DNA from 3 places in the Pseudomonas sp. TUM25319 genome. Region 2 is predicted to be linked to each of the others. Evidence: predicted binding sites of a transcription regulator. Region 2 holds the regulator's gene; each other region holds the start of a gene.

Region 1 (2,270 bases), 2.9 Mb from region 2:
AGCCCTTGACGGCGGCGAGGTCGCCGCAGCCGCTGTCGATCGCAGCGCAGATCGCCCCCTTGCTGACGTTGTGGCAGGAGCAGATGGTGGCACTGTCCGGCAATGCATCAGCGCCCAGGGCTGGGGCGCCGCCGGATTGCGGCAGGATCAGCCCGGCGGGGTCGGCCGGCACGGCGATACCGTTCTGCACGTACTGCAGCAGGGTGTCGTAGTAGCTGTTGTCGCCCACCAGTACGGCGCCGATCACCCGCTTGCCGCTGGCATCCAGCACCAGCCGGCGATAGGCACTGCCGGCCTCGTCGATGAAGCGGTAGCTGCGCGCACCGGGCGTGGCACCGTGGGCGTCGCCGATGGAACCCACATCGACGCCGAGCAGCTTGAGCTTGGTGGACATATCGGCGCCGGCAAACGCCGTGGACGGTTGCCCGGCCAGCGCGGCGGCGAGATTGCGGGCCATGCTGTAGCCCGGAGCGACCAGGCCGAACACACTGCCGTTCCACGACGCGCACTCACCGATGGCGAAGATCCGCGGGTCACTGCTGCGGCAATCGCCGTCGATCACCACGCCACCACGGGGCGCCACCTCCAGACCGCAGGCTCGCGCCAGGGCGTCCTGCGGACGGATACCGGCGGAAAACACGATCAGGTCGGTTTCGAGGAACTCACCGCCGTCGAAATTCATCCGGTAGCGGTACGCCTCGCCGGCAACGATGGACTGGGTCGCCCGCGACAGGTGTACGCCAACGCCCAGCGCCTCGATCTGCGCCCGCAGCGCGGCACCGCCCTCGCCGTCGAGCTGCACCGGCATCAGGCGCGGCGCGAACTCCACCACATGTGCTTCCAGCCCGAGGGACTTGAGGGCATTGGCCGCCTCCAGCCCGAGCAGGCCGCCACCGACTACCACGCCGCGCCGTGCGCTGGTGGCGGCGGCACGGATGCCGTCGAGGTCATCGAGGGTGCGATAGACCAGCCGCGCCGCGTCTTCGGAGCCCTGGATCGGCGGCACGAAGGGATAGGAGCCCGTGGCGAGGATCAGCCGGTCGTAGGCATAGCGGCCTTCGGGAGTCACCACCTCGCGGCGCTCGCGGTCCACCTCCAGCACCGCCTCGCCCAGATGCAGGATGATGCCATTGTCTGCGTACAGCCCCGCCTCGCCGAGGGCGAGCGCCTCGGCATCGCTGCCGCTGAAATACTCCGACAGGTGCACGCGGTCATAGGCGCGCTGCCGTTCCTCGCCGAACACCCGCACCTCGAAGCGGGCCAGGGCGCCGCGTTCGATCAGTTGCTCGACGCAGTGATGGCCCACCATGCCGTTGCCGACAATGACCAGCTTCTCTCGTTGTTCGATGGACGCGATGGCGTTCATATCCGGTTCCTCACGGTGCGGGGCGAGCCCTGAAAAAAACACAAAAAAAAGCGCCTGGAGCCGAAGCTCCAGGCGCCTTTGCCTGGTCTTGAATCGTTATGGAGTCCGTGGCGGTGATCGACGTTGACCACCTGGGACGTTGTGAGTGGGTAAAAGCAGGGAGTGTGCCAAGTGGCGAAACAGCCTGAAATCCGAGGGGCTGGCGATCATGAGGCAGTGAAATCGAACCATGCTGGTGCAGACTTCACCGTTATGGCGCATTTTCTTGCAGCGACATCACTGCAGTAATCGCCGGCAACGCCGGCTTCCACAAAGTCCCGGCATCCCCCCGAAATCAATACACATCCCGCAGATACCGCTTGTCCCGACTCAACCCGGCCACATACAACGCGGCATCCTCGGCGCTCATCCGCCCTTGCTCGGCCACTACGGCCTTCAGCGCCGCATCCACATCCCTGGCCATGCGCCCGGCGTCTCCACAGACATAGAAGAAGGCTCCGTCTTGCAGCCACTGCCACAGTTCGGCGCCCTGCTCACGCATGCGCTGCTGGACGTAGATCTTTTCTGCCTGATCCCGGGAGAACGCGGTGTCCAGGCGGGTCAGCAGGCCGCTTTCCTGCCAGGCCAGCAACTCGTCGCGGTAATAGAAGTCGCAGGCCTGGCGTTGCTCGCCGAACAGCAGCCAGTTGCGCCCGCTCGCCTGCCGCGCCTGGCGCTCTTGCAGGAAGGCGCGAAACGGCGCGATACCGGTGCCGGGGCCAACCATGATCACCGGCAGGCGATCATCCGCCGGCAGGCGAAAGTGCGCCGAGGGCTGCGGGAAGATCGCTATCTTCAGTTCGTCGGCGCGGTCGGCGAGGAAGCTGGAACACACCCCCTTGCGCCGACCATAGCGCACCGTGGA
Region 2 (2,270 bases):
TCAACCGGGGCGCCGTCGATGGCGTCGAAATCGATGGGGGCTTCCAGGTGCAGCAGTGCGCTGACCGGATTGGAGCAGCCTTTCAGGCGGCAGTGGGGAATGGCAATGCCATTGCCGAAGCCTGTGGAGCCCAGTTTTTCGCGAGCGATCAGGCTTTCGAAAACATCCTGGGTTTCCAGTTCGGGAACTTCTTTCCCGATCAGGTTGGCGATCTGTTCGAGTGCGCGCTTTTTACTGCCTCCCGGCACGTTCACGAGGGAACGGCCGGGGGTCAGGATGGATTCAAGTCGGATCATGGATGAGGGGTATCAGCGGGCGGCTGCGCCTTGCAGCAGGCTTTGCTGTTTTTCCTTGTGTTTTTTCAATTGACGGTCGAGCTTGTCGGCCAAGGCGTCGATGGCGGCATACATGTCTTGGTGTTCGGCGTTTGCAACCACCTCACCACCGGGAATCTGCAGGGTCGCCTCCACTTTCTGCTGGAGTTTCTCGACCTTCATGATGACCGTCACGTTGGTGATCTTGTCAAAATGACCCTCAAGGCGCTTCAGCTTCTGCTCGACGTAGTCGCGCAGTGGAGGAGTGACTTCTACATGTTGTCCACTGATGTTGACTTGCATACTGCTTCTCCTTTATTGCCGTGCATAAAGAGGCAGGTGTTGCGCCTGCCACTGAATTGCGATGGCACACCTCAGGGAAGGTCACATCAATCGCTTGCGCTCACTCGACGGTGCGATGCCGAGGGACTCGCGGTACTTGGCGACGGTGCGACGTGCTACCTGGATGCCTTGTGCCTCCAGTAAACCAGCGATCTTGCTGTCACTCAATGGCTTTTTCTGATTTTCCGCAGCAACCAGTTTCTTGATGATCGCGCGGATCGCAGTGGACGAGCATTCGCCGCCCTCGGAGGTGCTGACGTGGCTGGAGAAAAAGTACTTCAGCTCGTAGATTCCGCGGGGCGTGTGCATGTATTTCTGGGTGGTGACCCGTGAAATGGTCGATTCGTGCATGCCCACCGCCTCGGCGATATCGTGCAGGACCAGCGGCTTCATGGCCTCGTCGCCATGATCCAGGAAGCCGCGCTGGTGTTCGACGATCTGGGTCGCCACCTTCATCAGTGTTTCGTTGCGGCTCTGCAGGCTCTTGATGAACCAGCGCGCTTCCTGCAACTGATTGCGCATGAAGGTGTTGTCGGCGCTGGTGTCGGCACGGCGGACGAAGCCGGCATACTGCGGATTGACCCGCAGCCGCGGAACGGCCTCCTGGTTGAGCTCTACCAGCCAGCGTTCGTTGTCCTTGCGCACGATCACGTCGGGAACCACGTATTCGGGTTCGCTGGATTCGATCTGCGAGCCGGGACGCGGGTTGAGGCTCTGGACCAGCTCGATGACCTGGCGCAGTTCGTCTTCCTTGAGCTTCATGCGGCGCATCAACTGGCTGTAGTCGCGGCTGCCCAGCAGGTCGATGTAGTCATTGACCAGGCGCTGGGCCTCGGCCATCCACGGGGTGCTGGCAGGAAGCTGGCGCAATTGCAGCAGCAGGCATTCGCTCAGGTTGCGTGCGCCGATGCCGGCAGGTTCGAACTGCTGGATGCGGTGCAGGACCGCTTCGACCTCATCCAGCTCGATGTCGAGCTCAGGGTCGAAGGATTCGCAGATTTCTTCCAGGGTTTCGTCGAGATAGCCCTGGCTGTTGATGCAATCGATCAGGGTCACGGCGATCAGGCGATCGGTGTCCGACATCGGTGCCAGGTTCAACTGCCACAGCAGGTGGCTCTGCAGGCTCTCGCCCGCCGAGGTGCGGGTGGTGAAGTCCCACTCGTCATCGTCGTTGCTGGGCAGGCTGCTGGCGCTGGTCTGGTAGATATCTTCCCAGGCGGTATCGACCGGCAGCTCATTGGGGATGCGCTCGCTCCATTCGCCTTCCTCGAGGTTGTCCGCCGGGGTGGCGACGGACTGCTCGAAGCTGCTCTCCTGCGACTCGGCGACCGGCTTGGACTCGACGTTGTCGGCCATGGGGTCGCTGTTGTCGAAGTCGTCGCCTTCTTCCTGGCGTTCGAGCATCGGGTTGGACTCCAGGGCTTCCTGGATTTCCTGCTGCAGGTCCAGCGTGGAAAGCTGGAGCAGACGGATGGCCTGTTGCAACTGCGGGGTCATCGTCAGTTGCTGGCCCATTCTTAGGACGAGCGATGGTTTCATGGCTGGGGCTTTACACCTTATTCGCCGGCGCGCATGCGCCATCTACTACACGGGCGCCGGGCGCCAATTTTAAGC
Region 3 (2,270 bases), 780 kb from region 2:
GCATCGATGAAGTCGTCGGAGAACACGCCGCCCTTGGTCAGGAACGCGCGGCCCTTGTCCAGCTCTTCCAGGGCTTCTTTCAGGCTGCCGCAAACCTGCGGGATTTCCTTGGCCTCTTCAGGCGGCAGGTCGTACAGGTTCTTGTCGGCAGCGTCGCCTGGGTGGATCTTGTTCTGGATACCGTCCAGGCCGGCCATCAGCAGGGCAGCGAAGGCCAGGTAAGGGTTGGCAGCCGGATCCGGGAAGCGGGCTTCGATACGACGGGCTTTAGGGCTGCCGACATACGGAATACGGATCGAGGCGGAGCGGTTGCGAGCCGAGTAGGCCAGCATGACCGGCGCTTCGAAGCCTGGAACCAGACGCTTGTAGGAGTTGGTCGAAGGGTTGGTGAAACCGTTCAGAGCCTTACCGTGCTTGATGATACCGCCGATGAAGTACAGGGCGGTGTCGGACAGGCCGGCATAGCCTTCGCCGGAGAAGGTGTTCTTGCCTTCTTTCCAGATCGACATGTGGACGTGCATGCCCGAGCCGTTGTCGCCGTACAGAGGCTTCGGCATGAAGGTCGCGGTGCGGCCGTAGGCATCGGCAACGTTGTGCACGACGTATTTCAGGGTCTGTACTTCGTCAGCCTTCTTCACCAGGGTGTTGAACTTGACGCCGATTTCGTTCTGGCCGGCAGTCGCCACTTCGTGGTGGTGAACTTCGACGGTCTGACCCATCTCTTCCAGTGCGTTGCACATGGCGGTACGGATTTCGTGGTCGTGGTCGAACGGCGGAACAGGGAAGTAACCACCCTTGACGCCTGGACGGTGGCCTTTGTTGCCGCCTTCGACGTCCTGGTCGGACATCCAGGAGCCTTGCTCGGAGAAGATCTTGAACATCGAACCGGAGATGTCGGACTTGAACTTCACTTCGTCGAAGATGAAGAACTCAGGCTCCGGACCGGCGAAGACGGTGTCACCGATGGCGGTGCTCTTCAGGTACTCTTCGGCGCGCTTGGCGATCGCACGTGGGTCGCGGTCGTAGCCTTGCATGCTCGAAGGTTCGATGATGTCGCAGACCAGGATCAGGGTCGGCTCTTCGGTGAACGGGTCGAGGACGGCGGTTTCGTCAACCGGCATCAGGATCATGTCGGACGCTTCGATGCCTTTCCAGCCGGCGATGGAGGAACCGTCGAACATCTTGCCGACTTCGAAGAAGTCGTCTTCCAGCGCGTCACGGGCTGGCATGGTCACGTGGTGCTGAGTGCCGCGGGTGTCAGTGAAGCGCAGATCAATCCATTTAACGTCATGATCTTTGATGAGTTGAACCGACTTCGACATGGTGTCCTCCGGGTGGGGTAGAGCTTGCCTGTGCAGCCCTTCAATTTGGGTGATGCCGGGCGCGAATACTCGGCCAAGGCAACCTGCCTCACAAGGGAGCAATTTGCATGCCAGTGCCCGAAAATGGAATTTTTGCCCCATTCCCAAGCGTTTCAGCCCTTTCTGTAAGAAATGTCGGAAATTTATGCACTCTTTAGATGCGCAAAAGTCGCGAAGCGAACCAAAACAGTGCATGTGAAACCGGCTGTACAAAAGTTGGTCAAACCTTGAGCAATTTCCGCTATAATCCGCGCCCCCCTTTTTCGGCTGGCCGCTCGCGCGCTGTTTTCCATGAAACTGATCGTCAAAGTCTTTCCAGAAATCACCATCAAGAGCCGCCCGGTCCGCAAGCGGTTCATTCGTCAGCTCGGCCGGAACATCCGTACCGTGCTGCGCGACCTCGACCCTGAGGTCAAGGTCGATGGCGTCTGGGACAACCTCGAAGTGGTCACCCGCCTCGACGACGAGAAAGTGCTGCGCGAGATGACCGAGCGCCTCACCTGCATGCCGGGCATCGCCCACTTCCTGCAGGTGGATGAATACCCGCTGGGCGATTTCGACGATATCGTCGCCAAGTGCAAGGCCCACTTCGGCCACCTGCTGGCCGGCAAGCGTTTCGCCGTGCGCTGCAAGCGCGGCGGCCACCACGATTTCACCTCGATGGACGTCGATCGCTACGTTGGCAGCCAGTTGCGCCAGCAGTGCGGTGCCTCCGGTATCGACCTGCGCACCCCGGAAGTGGAAGTGCGCATCGAGATCCGCGACAAGCGCCTGTACGTCATCCACAACCAGCACAAGGGCATCGGCGGCTACCCGCTGGGCGCGCTGGAGCAGACCCTGGTGCTGATGTCCGGTGGCTTCGACTCCACCGTTGCCGCCTACCAGATGATGCGCCGCGGCCTGATGACC

The links. Region 2 encodes sigma-54, which starts transcription at its own class of promoters, with help from an activator protein. Its sites were predicted from a motif close to ANTGGCATNNANNTTGCTNT; they were not measured.
Region 1: nirB (nitrite reductase large subunit NirB) is a predicted target of sigma-54. The motif match lies at 1,519-1,538, and genes of this name have one in related genera.
Region 3: glnA (type I glutamate--ammonia ligase) is a predicted target of sigma-54. The motif match lies at 1,418-1,437, and genes of this name have one in related genera.

What each region holds. Positions count from the first base shown of each region.
Region 1 is NZ_CM150751.1:5,432,962-5,435,231, forward strand. It holds gene nirB (nitrite reductase large subunit NirB) at 1-1,366, opposite strand, end outside; gene AC05QJ_RS24535 (molybdopterin-dependent oxidoreductase) at 1,701-2,270, opposite strand, start outside.
Region 2 is NZ_CM150751.1:1,436,181-1,438,450, forward strand. It holds gene ptsN (PTS IIA-like nitrogen regulatory protein PtsN) at 1-296, opposite strand, end outside; gene hpf (ribosome hibernation-promoting factor, HPF/YfiA family) at 309-617, opposite strand; gene AC05QJ_RS06615 (RNA polymerase factor sigma-54) at 699-2,195, opposite strand.
Region 3 is NZ_CM150751.1:652,188-654,457, forward strand. It holds gene glnA (type I glutamate--ammonia ligase) at 1-1,322, opposite strand, end outside; gene thiI (tRNA uracil 4-sulfurtransferase ThiI) at 1,653-2,270, shown strand, end outside.